DNA from 3 places in the Enterococcus sp. ZQ21 genome. Region 1 is predicted to be linked to each of the others. Evidence: predicted binding sites of a transcription regulator. Region 1 holds the regulator's gene; each other region holds the start of a gene.

What was found. Region 1 encodes NrdR, which represses ribonucleotide reductase genes. Its sites were predicted from a motif close to ACACNATATATNGTGT; they were not measured.
Region 2: the regulator NrdR is predicted to act here: its motif matches at 1,573-1,588, upstream of pnuC (nicotinamide riboside transporter PnuC).
Region 3: the regulator NrdR is predicted to act here: its motif matches at 1,945-1,960, upstream of QK255_RS01130 (deoxynucleoside kinase).

The regions. Positions count from the first base shown of each region.
Region 1 is NZ_CP125658.1:1,228,979-1,233,659, forward strand. It holds gene polA (DNA polymerase I) at 1-411, shown strand, start outside; gene mutM (DNA-formamidopyrimidine glycosylase) at 456-1,292, shown strand; gene coaE (dephospho-CoA kinase) at 1,256-1,885, shown strand; gene QK255_RS05930 (hypothetical protein) at 1,937-2,269, shown strand; gene nrdR (transcriptional regulator NrdR) at 2,583-3,086, shown strand; gene QK255_RS05940 (replication initiation and membrane attachment family protein) at 3,109-4,482, shown strand; gene dnaI (primosomal protein DnaI) at 4,482-4,681, shown strand, end outside.
Region 2 is NZ_CP125658.1:661,069-665,749, reverse strand. It holds gene QK255_RS03105 (P-loop NTPase family protein) at 33-212, opposite strand; gene QK255_RS03100 (hypothetical protein) at 289-798, opposite strand; gene gloA2 (SMU1112c/YaeR family gloxylase I-like metalloprotein) at 894-1,274, opposite strand; gene pnuC (nicotinamide riboside transporter PnuC) at 1,607-2,356, shown strand; gene QK255_RS03085 (hypothetical protein) at 2,540-3,817, opposite strand; gene pcp (pyroglutamyl-peptidase I) at 3,896-4,540, opposite strand.
Region 3 is NZ_CP125658.1:231,895-236,575, reverse strand. It holds gene QK255_RS01140 (pentapeptide repeat-containing protein) at 1-274, shown strand, start outside; gene QK255_RS01135 (magnesium transporter CorA family protein) at 276-1,181, opposite strand; gene QK255_RS01130 (deoxynucleoside kinase) at 1,266-1,925, opposite strand; gene mvk (mevalonate kinase) at 2,241-3,185, shown strand; gene mvaD (diphosphomevalonate decarboxylase) at 3,178-4,155, shown strand; gene QK255_RS01115 (phosphomevalonate kinase) at 4,168-4,681, shown strand, end outside.

The DNA of each region.
Region 1 (4,681 bases):
GAAAAATACCCAGGTGTCAAAGAATATATGGAAAGAATCGTACGCGAAGCAAAAGATCAAGGCTACGTCGAAACGCTGTATCACCGCCGACGATATTTGCCAGACATCAATTCAAGAAATTACAATATCCGTTCTTTTGCGGAACGAACAGCTATCAATACACCAATTCAAGGAAGTGCTGCTGATATTTTGAAAATCGCGATGATTGAATTGGATAAACGATTAAAAGAAACAGGTCTTCAAGCTACGATGCTGTTACAAGTTCATGATGAACTTGTCTTCGAGGTACCTGAAAAAGAACTTGAATCATTAGATAAATTGGTGAAGGAAGTTATGGAACAAGCTGTTTCTCTCCATGTACCACTGATCACTGACAGCAGTTGGGGAAAAACGTGGTACGAAGCAAAATAAACATTGTTTAAGACAGAGCAATATAATGAAGGTGAAAAGAAAAAATGCCAGAATTACCAGAAGTAGAAACCGTTCGTAAAGGATTGGAACGGTTAGTAGTAGGAAAAACGATTCAGAAAGTGCAGGTCTTGTGGCCCAAGATCATTGAGCAACCAGAGACGCCCATCTTTGAGGCTTCTCTTGTTGGCGAAACCATCCAATCCATTGGACGTAGAGGGAAGTTTTTGATTTTTCATCTCGATCATTATGAACTGATCTCACACTTGCGAATGGAAGGAAAATATCAATTTACGAAAGAAAATACACCAATCGATAAACATACGCATGTACTTTTCTTTTTTGAGGACGGGAGCCAACTTCGCTACAACGATGTACGAAAATTTGGTCGTATGACAATTGTCGAAAAAGGAGCAAGTGCAACTTACCGAGGAATCATGAAATTAGGACCTGAGCCATTGCCTGACAGCTTTTTATTAGCAGATTTTGCAGCTGGACTGAAAAAATCGCACAAAGCAATCAAGCCTTTACTGCTAGATCAACGTCTAGTAACGGGACTAGGTAATATTTATGTAGACGAAGCATTATGGGAAGCGAAGATTCATCCAGAACAACCGGCGAATACATTACGTCCAAAAGAGATAGAACAATTACGTCTATCGATCATTGATGTTTTGAATCGTGCAATAGAAGCCGGAGGTACCACGATTCGCAGCTATTTGAATGCATTAGGAGAATCAGGCGGATTCCAAGTCGCACTGCATGTCTATCAGCAAACTGGCAAACCATGTATACGTTGTGGGACACCGATCGTGAAAATAAAAGTGGCACAAAGGGGGACTCACTATTGTCCGAATTGTCAAAGGCTGAAAATCGAAAAGTAGGCTTTGTTTTAGGTTTGACGGGCGGAATAGCTACTGGCAAAAGTACGGCAGCCAAAGTCTTTCAGTCTCATGGATTTCCTTTGATCGATGGTGACGTGATTGCTAGAGAAACTGTTGAGCCTGGAACGCTTGCTCTGAGGAAGGTTGTGTCCGTGTTTGGCCAAGAGATATTGCAGTCTGATGGTCAGCTAGATCGAGGGAAACTTGGGATGATTGTTTTTCCATCAAAGGAGAAACGACAAAAACTTGATCAGCTATTAGATCCGTTTATCCGAAAAGCGATAAAAGATCAAATCGCCTATCTAAGTTCCCATCATCCTTTAGTAATTGTAGATATCCCATTGCTCTATGAAGGTCATTATGACCACTATATGGATGCAGTAGCTGTCGTTTATACCACGCCAGATATTCAACTCAGACGCTTGATGAAACGTAATCAACTAACACTAGAACAAGCACAGCAGAGAATTAGCAGTCAACTTCCAATCGAAGAAAAAAAGCAGCGTGCGGATATTTTGTTTGACAACAACGGAACAAAAGAGGAACTTGTGGAACAAATCGAAAATTGGCTTTCAGCTAATCGCTTTCTTTGAGTATCTGTGTCAAGTTTGCTATCCTGAGTATATAGAAAGCGAGGGATAGCGATGGGATCATTTAAAAACCAAAAGGATAAAGTCGTAGGTAACGCAAAAGAAAAAATCGGCGAAATACTCAATAAAGAAAATCTAATCGATGAAGGTCGTACGCAATCAGAAACAGCAGAAGAGAAAGAAAAGCAGTACCAAGCAAGAATCGATGAAATAGAAGACCAGCAGGCAGAAAAAGAAGCGAAACAGCAAGATTTGACTCAAGAACGAAAAAATCCGGTACCTGATCGTAGTAAGACACCGCTCCCAGAAAGTGAACACATTCCTGATGAACAAAAAATCGAGGAACAACGAATGAAACACTATACAGGAATCGAAGAGAAGTTATAAAACAATAAGAAATAGAGATGTGACTTGAAGCAGATGATAAGATGTTCATCTGCTTCAAGTTTTTTGTGCTAGCCGACTAAATCAGCTTTTGGGCGAGTCATTTCTCAGCAATCAAGGTCATCAGTACTGGAAAATTAAAATTGAATTAGGACAGGGGACATAATTACGCATGAAAATAGAAAAAATTGTTCTTATATCCGTGTTTTTTTGGGTAGGACAGTCGCGTTTGTGATTTGTTTCGTGTTATAATACAACTAGTTGTAAAGAAAGACACATCCTTTATATAAAAATGCGATGCAAGAGGTGAGACAAAATGAGATGTCCCAGATGTCAACATAATAATTCACGAGTAATCGACAGCCGTCAAGCAGATGATGGACGTGCGATCCGTCGCCGTCGCGAATGTGAGAATTGTTCGTTCCGATTCACTACTTTTGAACGAATTGAAGCTGCTCCGTTATTAGTCATCAAGAAAAACGGGGAACGCGAAGAATTCAATCGCGATAAAATTTTAAGAGGACTCATCCGCTCAGCAGAAAAAAGACCTGTAGCTATGGAGCAAATGGAACAAATCGTCAACCATGTCGAAAACCGCGTACGCAGTCTTGGGGAAAACGAAGTATCAACGAATCTGATTGGTGAATATGTGATGGAGGATTTAGTCGATTTAGATGAAATCGCGTATATCCGTTTTGCCAGTGTTTATCGCCAGTTCAAAGATATGTCTGTTTTCTTAAAAGAGCTGCAAGATATCGTGGATAAAGCAAAAGAAAATAATAAAGAGAATAATAAAGAGAATAATAAAGAAAACAATTAAGAAACAAAAAGGAGGCATTTCCTTGGAAAATGCTTGGAAAGAGCTTCAACCAAAAAATATTTACCAAGGAAGAAAAGAAGCTCCGCTGAGGGAAGACAGCAAGAACGCGTTGCTGTATCTTTATCAGCCACTGATCGGCGGAGAAGCCTTGAGTATCTATTTCACTCTGTTATCAGAGATCTCGCAAGAATCTGGTGAAGGTCCTGAAGGGATACATGCAGATTTACTCAGTAGTCTAGGCTGCGGGATCCCTCAATTTTATGATGCAAGAAAAAAGCTGGAAGGAATCGGCTTACTGGATGTTTATTTTAAAGAAGATAGCGATCTGGGGCCTCGTTTTATTTATGAGTTGTTAGAGCCACTCATTCCTAAAGCATTTTTCAAAGATTCTGTTCTGGCATTTCTTCTTTTGGAAAAAGTTGGTGAACGACGATTCCAGAAGCTTACCCAGTTGTTTGAACCTAAAAGGCATACAACAGAGGGATATCAAAAAATCACAAAAAAATTTTTAGATGTTTATCGCTTCAATGAAGCAGTATACGCTGCTAATCAAGAAAACATCGAATCACTGAATAAATCTTTTGAAGAATCTGAGCCAGTAGCATTACTTGAAACAGATTCGACATTCGATTGGCAATTTTTGAATGATTGGCTGGCAAAAAAACATATGACTGTTCTTGATGATTCAATCATCAAACAAGTCGACATGTATCATCAGCTTTATGGATTCGATGAACTAACTCTTGGTGAACTCATCAGTCAATCTTATGATTTTAGTGAACAAAAAGTATCCATGAAGGAGCTGCAAAAAGCTGTTTTGGCAATGCAAAGACGACCAGTGAAGCAAATAAAGGAAACAGTAGCTGTTGCTGAAAACAGCAATGAATCTCCGACGAACGAACATTTGACAAATGCAGCGCTTCAGTTGATAAAAGAAGCACAGAGCATTCCGCCGATGAAATATCTGGAAGCAATCAAGTCAGAAAAAGGCGGATATGTTTCTAAACAAGAAACTTGGTTACTGCAAGACCTTGTTTCTCAATCAGGTCTTTCCAGCAGTGTGATCAATGTTTTGCTGAATTATGTATTGGTGATCAAAAATAATGCTAGCTTAAATGCTAGTTATGTGAATACAGTGGCAAATGAATGGGCACAAAAGAAAATCGCCACAGCAGAAGAAGCGATTCAGCATATTCGGCAAATAAGCAATCAAGCAAAACAATCAAAACAAAAAAAGCAAACAAATTATCCAAACGGCAAGCGAAATGTTCGGCGGGAAAAGCTTCCTGATTGGGTCAACCAGCCAAAAGATGAAAAACAGATCAGTAGTGAGAAAAAAGCAGAGATTGACCGCCGTTTTAAAGAATACCTGGCGAAAAAGGAGGGTGACATCTAATGGAAGACGTAGGCAAAGAATTGAAGAGGATCATCAGCAAACGTAATTATCAAGAAAAATATGCTGAAATGATTGCTGACGTCCTAAATGATACGGATGTTCAAGCTTTTCTAAGTGCACACCAAGAAGAACTGACACAAGCGGATATTGAAAAAAGCTACGCCAAATTGTATGAGTTCGTGCAAGAAAAGCGTAAATA
Region 2 (4,681 bases), 570 kb from region 1:
TCTAACATGCAAAAAAAGAAATCGCAAAATCGTTATTTTAAAAAATCTTCAATCTTTTCAGTAATGAAATAACCATGAGTAACGATTCTTGCCGCTTCAGTTCGGCAATAAGGGCAGACGACTGGCATTTCTTTATCATTATGTTCGACTACATTATTGACTTCTTCGTATGCAAATTTTTTTCCGCAATTAGGGCATTTCATTTTTTCCATGTTATCTCAACTTCCTTTCATCTTTACTCTCTTAGCTTACTCTTATATTGTAAAAAAGAGAAGCAATATCCTTCTTCTATGCAGATATCCATACCTGACGGTCCTGTTCTCCATCTATTAATCGGACTTTATAATAAGGACGTTCATCTTTGACTAGAAGTGTCCACTCTTTCACTTTTGCTTTTTTCCCGTAGTAGCTGACTGCTTCCTTCATCGCTGCTTGCGGTTGTTTGAACTCTTCCGCTTTTTCTATATCAAAAAGATGTTCTGCGGCCTTTTTCGTGTCATTTCGTACGGTTGTTTTCCCAGTGGATGGATTGACTGCTATGACTTGTCCTTCACAAAAAAACTGGTATTCATATGTTGCATTCGTAGGATTATCCAAGTCTTTTTCAACTGCAAAATGAATAGCAGATATGTTATGTTCTTTTGTTTCGTTTTTTACAATTGCTGCTGCTTTTTTCAATGAGATCCGATATTCCTGGTCACTAATATCATCCATGTGAAAAGCGGCATTGAGCAGTCCCGTCATACCGGTAATCCCTATTACGATGAGGGCAGCAACACCAAACATCATTTTTTTCATTCTTCATTCTCCTGTTTCTTTTTTTTAAAGAATATCAAGAAATGAACGAATGAAAAATCGAATGAAACGAAAAAAAAGTGACAATTTTGTTATCTTTATTCGTGCAGTTCTAATGGCAATCCGTCTGGATCAAAGAAAAACGTCATTTTTTTTCCTGTAAAGGTATCTTCTCTAATCGGTTCTGATTCGATCCCTAAGGACTGCAATTCTGCAATTGTTTCTTCAATATCGTCTACTTTGAAAGCAAGATGACGCAAGCCACAAGCTTCTGGATAGTTTGGTCGTTGTGGCGCATTAGCAATTCCAAAAATCTCCAATTCAGCACTTCCTAGTTTCAGATCTAATTTATAGTCATCTCGTTCTTTGCGGTAATTTTCTCTGATTACTTCAAATCCTAATTTATTAACATAAAAATCACGTGATTTCTGATAATCTGAAACAATGATGGCTATATGATGGATCGTTGTAAGGTTCATATGAGCACTCCTATTCTTCGTTTAAGCTCGGATCTATATTAATCTCCAGTTCCATTGTAAATGTGTCAGATTGAAAAAAATAGCTGTTTTTCCTTTTTATAAGAAAAAAGGCAAAAAAAAAAACAGAAAGTAGGTCCTCCAAGACACTCTTCCTGTTCCCAATATAATAAATGAAAGTAAGAAATTATATTTTCAAGAAAACAAACAGAAAATTATCATAACACAAATTATTTATAATTGAAAGACTAGTTTTTTTTCAAGAAAAGCATACAATAGATTGTGTTAGTAAATACAGAACACACTACATTTAGTGTCTTAAGGAGTCCTCATACATGAAGTCATATTTTCAGTTTTTAGCTCATCAGCTAAAAGGCTGGCCGCAACAAAATTATTATCTTTTCTTTTTCAGTCTTGGCTGCCAGGTCATGACTCTTGTCAATAGTCCCATCACTTGGCTGTCCGTTATTACATTTATCGGTACCACCCTTGGTGTATTGTGTATTTTATCCATCAATGCGGCAAAATCAGTCAACGGTATTTTAGGTATTTTGTCTGCGATTTGTTTTATTATCGTTGGATTCTCAGCAAAGAACTATTTAAGTATCGGTGAACAGATTGCTTATATGATCACATTGGATATCCCCGTATTGTTAAGTAAAGAATGGAATCATAATATGGCTTCAAAAATCCGAAAATTCACTGGAAAAAGCTGGTTTATCGCAATCATCAGTACTTTCCTTGTCTATCTTGTTTCAGGATTCCTGATTGGTCGTTATACAGATGATCCTCGGCCGTGGGTAGATGCCATTGCTTTTTCTATTAGCTTGACTGCTGGTATCATCAGTTTCTTGCGTTACAACAACCAATATTACTGGTGGTTAGCTTCAGGGCTTGCTCAAATGGTCCTTTGGTATATTTCATTTACGCATGGATCTGCAAGTTTGGCGATGTTCGTGAACAGCTCTGTTTACTTGCTGAATGATGTCCTTGCATTTACCGTTTCACCTTGGTATAACCAAAAAGAACGTGAACGTATGCAAAAAATGGAAGAAGAATACTACAACGCACAACAACACGCATAAAAAAACTGAGCGTGGGACAAAAGTAAAGAACACTTTTGTCTCACGCTCTAAACACGTATAAACGGCTGAAGCAGAAGCAACTCCTTCGGAAATAAGCTGAAATTCACAAAAATTCGAAAAGCAATTTTCGTGAATTCCTTCTTATTTCTTGGAGTTAAACGCTTCTGTCCCAGCCTCTATTTTTTATAGTAATTCCTTTAGATACTTTCTTGCCTCATCATTGAAACGCAGTGATTCTTCTAACTTCTGATAATATTCCAACGCTTGTTTCTGAGCTTCAGTAAAACGATAATGTTTTCCTTTCCATTTGTCGATTGTCTCTTGCACATTTCCAGATTGGATATCTTTCACTACTAGTTGCCATTTTTCTTTTGAGACTGTACGGTCTTTCTTATCAGCAGATTGTATAGCTTCTCGTTCTTTACGCAATACTTTTAAAAAACCATTTCTGACTATCCGAGGAATGCTGTCGAAGAACCCTTCTGTAAAACCATAGCGACAATATTGCTTCCAAATAAATAGATAGATTTTTGGTTGGATGAATCGTTGGTTTTTCGCAAAATATTCCATCTGAGCAGTGACTTCTGGTGTTCGTTGACGTTTTGTCTTTCTCAACACAGAAATAAATGTTTCAAAATAAGCATTAGGATGTACTGGCACTTCTTCATATACGATGGATTGCCAATCTTTACGTAAAAATGCGCGATAGTTGGTCAAGAATTCTTCTACATCCTTTACTAATTCTTCTGCAAAGTCGTCAAATAGTTCTTTTTTTATCTGTCGCTTTTTTGGCTGCCCATTGATGTGTTCACTTATTTTCTTGATTTCATTTTCCAATGCTTGATAATCCGCTATGTAAATCGGCATTTCTACTTGGCGAAATTCTGCGAGCCGCTGAGCTAATTTTATATCCGGTAAATATGGCTGTTTCATCCGACGATTTTGGTACAAGACAAAACAGTATTTTTGCCATAGTCCTTCAGGAAAATCGATATTCTTCTGCTTAAGCCATAATAATTCGTCTAAGGCCAGATCAACTTTTGTCATTCCCTGATGGATCGAAGCTGCCACTGTCGGAGAGACATGCAGGTGATCGGCAAAGTGGTTGATGCCTAGTTTTAGGATCTTTCCGGTTTTTGGCGATTTAACGATGTATTGCACTTTTAATTCTCTACCACACTCACAATACAATTTTTGCTGGCTTCGTTTTGTTCGAAAAAACGGATTGATCTTGAAGTCAGAAAACACCCAATCTGTTGCAGCTAAATAATGTTCTTCCATAAAACGAGAGCTGATTAGATATCGGCGGTGCTTATCGACTAGTTCCCGCTGTTTTTTCGTTAATTTTGCATAGATCTCCCAACGTTGACTGCTTGTGTATTGTTTAGAAATTTTGATGGGATAGCTTTTGCTGATTTCTTTTGGAAACCATTCTTCAAAGACGGATTGCCATTCTTCCACGGCTGTTTCTTTCCTTTCTAATTACAAAAAGCTGGCTACTAACATAACGTTAGCAACCAGCCAGTGTTTCTTGCTAAATTAGTGAGTTGTTCCGGCATTTCCGGAAATATCTTCTTTATTTTCTACTGCTGCTTCAACTGCATAAGTCAAAGAAGAAGCAATGTCTTCTAAAGACATAGAAGGCGTACCCACTGGACGATCGATCACTTGATCGGGTGAGAATGGCACGTGGATGAACCCACCTCGAATTGCCGGGAATTGTGTTTCGATCAAATGAAGCAAACGATACATGATATCATTGCAGACAAATGTTCCTGCTGTATAAGAGATGTACGCTGGTAGACCATGATCTTGTACATTTTTTGTCATTGCTTTGATTGGCAATGAGGTAAAGTAAGCGGCTGGACCGTTTTCTTCTAAAGCCGTATCGAATGGCTGATTTCCTTCATTATCAGGGATTCTTGCTTCTGCTAGATTGATTGCGACACGTTCGAACGAGACTGCTGACCGCCCACCTGCTTGTCCGACACAGATCACGACATCTGGTTGGTGCTGTTGGATGGCTTCTTTGACTACTTGACTGCTTTTTTCGAATACGGTCGGTACTTCTACTTTGATGATTTCAGCACCGCTGATTTCATCTGGCATTTTTTTTACTGCTTCATAGGCTGGATTCACTTTGTCCCCACCAAATGGATCAAAACCTGTTACTAGTACTTTCATCTGTTGTTCCTCCGTCCGATTGATTTAACATATGGTTATCTTTTATCATACCATTTTCCTTGAACAGCGTAAATAAAGGAAACAATAGTTTAAATAACATAACAGATCAAACTTAATATATTCTTATAAAAAATAGTGTTC
Region 3 (4,681 bases), 1.0 Mb from region 1:
TTCCTTTAGTAGCACAAACTTGAAAGCCGTATCCTTCGATCATTGCCAGTTAGAAGACAGCGAATTTTATGAGGTCACTTGGAAAAATCTTTTTTTGTCTGACAATCAGTTAACTGGTTCGAATTGGTTCCGAACTTCTCTGAAGGGATTAGACTTTACGACTAATTTCTTCACTGCCATTGCTTTATCTCAAGATTATTTAGCAGGACTGATCGTCAACCAGGAGCAAGCACTTGTGATTGCTCAAGCCCTTGGTTTGCAGACCAAAGACTAGATCAACGAATCCGCCGCCATAGTGCAATGAGCATCCAAACAGATAAAACCAGACTGATGATCAAGGCGATTCCCCATCCGAAAACGGAATGGGTAAATGGTAGCTTAAGATTCATCCCGAAAAATCCTGTCACAATAGTCGGTACAGTCAAGATCAGCGACCAGACAGTCAAAAACTTCATCGTGTCATTTAAATTGTTATTCAGTAAATTATTATAAGTGCCAGAAAGCTGATCTAAAATCTGCGAAGCTAAGTTCGTCATTTCAACTGCTTGTCGTGCTTCGATCAGTGCATCGTCCAACTCTTCCTTTTCCTTTTCTGACAACTTGCGATAAATGGCTAATGCCTTGATTTGTTCCAAAAGTACTACATTTTGTTTTGTTCCTGTAACTAAGTAAACCAAACCGATCTCTAAATCTGAAAGTTGCAGTAGATTCTTGTTTGTTGTTTTTTCCCTTAACTTTAGGTTGAGCCGTTGACGTTCGCTATTTACTTCCTCGATTAAAGGAAAAAAGGAATCAGAAATTAAAAATAATGTATGGAACAATAAACTGTATACACTCATGTCTGGCATTCGCTCCAAAAGTGATCGAATCAGTCGAATCACATACTCGGTATTTGGCGTGGTAAATGTAAACAAACCATCTTCTTTTAAAATAAAAGCAATAGGACTAGTTTCGTAATGATTATCAACTTTTTGTTGGTGCGGGACATTTGATACAAGTAGTAACGCTTCATCAAAAGAGTCATACTCTACGCGTGCCCGCTCATTTTTATCTAGAGAATAAGTCAGCATCTCATCGCTGATGCCATATTCTTCTTTTAAATTTTTAACAGCTAGCACATCATCTTGCTGTATATTGATCCAAAAATTACGTTCTTGATTAAAATAGTGTTTTTCCCGCATACTCCATCCTCCTGATATTTGTTTCTAGTATAAAGAAAAAAGCTACTCAAATAAAGGAGCATCCTTTTTTTGAGTAGCTTTAAATCAAATAGCTAATTCAGTTTGGCGGATTTCTGCTAATTTTTCTTCGATCATTTTCAAGACTTCTTCTTTTGCTTGAGGATCTTCCACAAAATTATAGCGATCTCCATCGATTTGGATTTTTGGACTTTCTTTGTATTCTTCATACCATTGATCATACCGTCTGTTCAATTCTTTGTAATAATCGTACAGACTTGGGTCAAAGGACAATTGTTCATACGAACGACCACGTTTCTCGATCCGTTCTAGCATCGTATCAAAAGATACACGAATATGAACTAATAAATCCGGGTGTTTTTTATGGGCAGCATAGGGCAGTTCTTCCATCATGTTTTCTAGCAGTTCATCATACACACGAACTTCCGTTTCCGTCGCTCTTCCTAGATCTGCATTTAGATGGAAAAGCAGCGAATCCTCATAAATCGAACGGTCCAATACATTATTGTCATCTTTCATTGCTTGTTTGATGCTTGCAAAACGTTTATTCAAAAAATAAATTTGCAGCAAAAAAGCATACTGTTCAGGGTTTGCATAAAATAAGGGCAAGACTTCATTATCATCAATTGATTCATAAAATGCCTGACTATCAAAGTGTTCAGCCATCATTTCTGTCAAACTTGATTTTCCGGCACCAATTGTACCTGCTAAAACGATCACGCTCATTTACCTCCAGCTCACTTCATCACTAAATATTGTGTTTAACTCCAACCTTTTTAAATATACCCCCAATATCTAGTAGTGTCAATTGTATTTTTTTCTAGTCAAAAAAGAAAAAAGGTCAAAAAATTCTTAAGAAAAAAGGGTTTTTCCTTTAGAAAACGTATTCTTAGTTTTACTTCTGGGATGATTTTAGTAAAATAAAGAAGGAATGTTTTTTGAGACCCTTAGCGGACAAAAAATTTCGTGAAGCAGCGCAACTCGTTTTGGGCGCTTTATTTTTTGCTTAAAAATCACTTTTACGTGAGAAGGAGTTAGATTATGGCAAACTATGGCCAAGGAGAATCAAGCGGAAAGATTATCTTGATGGGCGAGCACGCGGTTGTTTATGGAGAACCGGCGATTGCCTTTCCTTTTTATGCAACAAAAGTCACCGCATTCCTTGAAGAGCTGGATGCAATGGACGATCAATTGGTTTCTTCCTACTATTCAGGAAATTTAGCCGAAGCTCCTCATACATTAAAAAATATCAAAAAATTATTCATCCATTTAAAAAAAGAGCATGATATCCATAAAAACTTGCAACTAACCATCGAAAGCACGATTCCTGCTGAACGTGGAATGGGATCAAGTGCTGCGGTCGCCACAGCAGTTACTCGTGCTTTTTATGATTACTTAACACTCCCTTTGTCTCGTGAAATACTATTAGAGAAAGTACAACTTTCGGAAAAAATCGCACATGGCAATCCTAGTGGGATCGATGCAGCCGCTACTAGCAGCTTGCAGCCAATTTATTTTACAAAAGGGCATCCTTTTGATTATTTTTCTTTGAATATCGATGCTTTTTTGATTGTCGCTGATACAGGAATCAAAGGACAAACAAGAGAAGCCGTCAAAGATGTCGCTCACCTGTTTGAAAGACAACCACATGAAACTGGACAAATGATCCAAAAATTAGGATACTTGACAAAGCAAGCGAAGCAAGCAATCATTGAAAATTCACCAGAAATGTTAGCTCAAACAATGGATGAATCACAATCACTTCTGGAAAAACTGACGATCAGCAACGATTTCCTTGATTTACTGATCCAAACAGCTAAAGATACCGGTGCATTAGGTGCTAAATTAACTGGCGGCGGACGCGGTGGCTGCATGATTGCATTAGCACAAACAAAAACAAAAGCCCAAGAAATCAGTCAAGCACTTGAAGATGCGGGTGCGGCTGAAACTTGGATACAAGGATTAGGAGTACATACCTATGTTTAAAGGCAAAGCACGCGCATATACCAACATTGCCCTAATCAAATATTGGGGTAAGAAAAATGAAGCACTCATCCTTCCGATGAACAACAGTCTTTCGTTGACATTGGATGCATTTTATACCGAAACAGAAGTCATCTTTTCTGATAGCTATATAGCAGATGAATTTTATCTAGATGACACCTTGCAAGACGAAAAAGCAACAAAAAAAGTTAGTCAGTTTCTTGACCTTTTTCGTAAAGAAGCCGGCATCTCACTAAAAGCTTCAGTAATCAGTCAGAATTTCGTTCCTACCGCAGCCGGATTAGCATCCTCTGCTAGCGGGCTAGCTGCTTTAGCAGGCGCTTGTAATACTGCCCTTAAGCTTGGATTAGACGATCTTTCTCTTTCAAGATTTGCTCGACGCGGGTCTGGTTCAGCTTGCCGAAGTATTTTTGGTGGTTTCGTCGAATGGGAAAAAGGTCATGATGACTTAAGCTCTTATGCCAAGCCAGTCCCTTCTGATTCTTTCGAAGACGATTTAGCAATGGTTTTCATTTTGATCAACGACCAGAAAAAAGAAGTGTCTAGCAGAAATGGGATGCGTCGGACAGTCGAAACATCCAGTTTTTATCAAGGCTGGTTAGATTCCGTTGAAGGGGATCTATATCAATTGAAACAAGCAATCAAAACAAAAGATTTCCAACTTCTCGGAGAAACGATGGAAAGAAACGGACTAAAAATGCACGGAACGACTTTAGCTGCCCAACCACCTTTCACTTACTGGTCTCCTGACAGCTTAAAAGCGATGGATGCGGTGCGGCAATTGAGAAAGCAAGGCATTCCATGCTACTTTACGATGGATGCTGGCCCTAATGTCAAAGTTTTAGTGGAAAACAGCCATTTATCTGAGGTACAAGAAACATTTACCAAATTATTTAGCAAAGAACAAGTAATTACTGCCCACGCTGGTCCAGGAATTGCGATTATTGAATAAAGGGAGATTTTTATGATTGAAGTATCTGCACCAGGCAAACTCTATATTGCCGGAGAATATGCAGTTGTTGAAACAGGTCATCCGGCAGTTATCGCTGCAGTCGATCAATTCGTGACAGTCACTGTAGAGTCCGCACGAAAAGTCGGAAGTATCCAATCTGCACAATATAGCGGGATGCCTGTACGTTGGACAAGACGTAACGGGGAATTAGTTTTAGATATTCGGGAAAATCCTTTTCATTATATCCTTGCTGCTATTCGATTGACTGAAAAGTATGCACAAGAAAAAAACATTCTTTTATCCTTTTATGATCTGAAAGTAACAAGCGAGCTAGACAGTTCAAATGGTCGGAAATACGGATTAGGTTCTAGCGGCGCCGTTACTGTTGCAACGGTCAAAGCCTTGAATGTTTTTTACGCATTGAATTTATCTCAGCTAGAGATTTTCAAGATCGCAGCACTCGCTAATTTAGCAGTTCAAGATAATGGTTCTTGCGGCGACATCGCTGCTAGCTGTTATGGTGGCT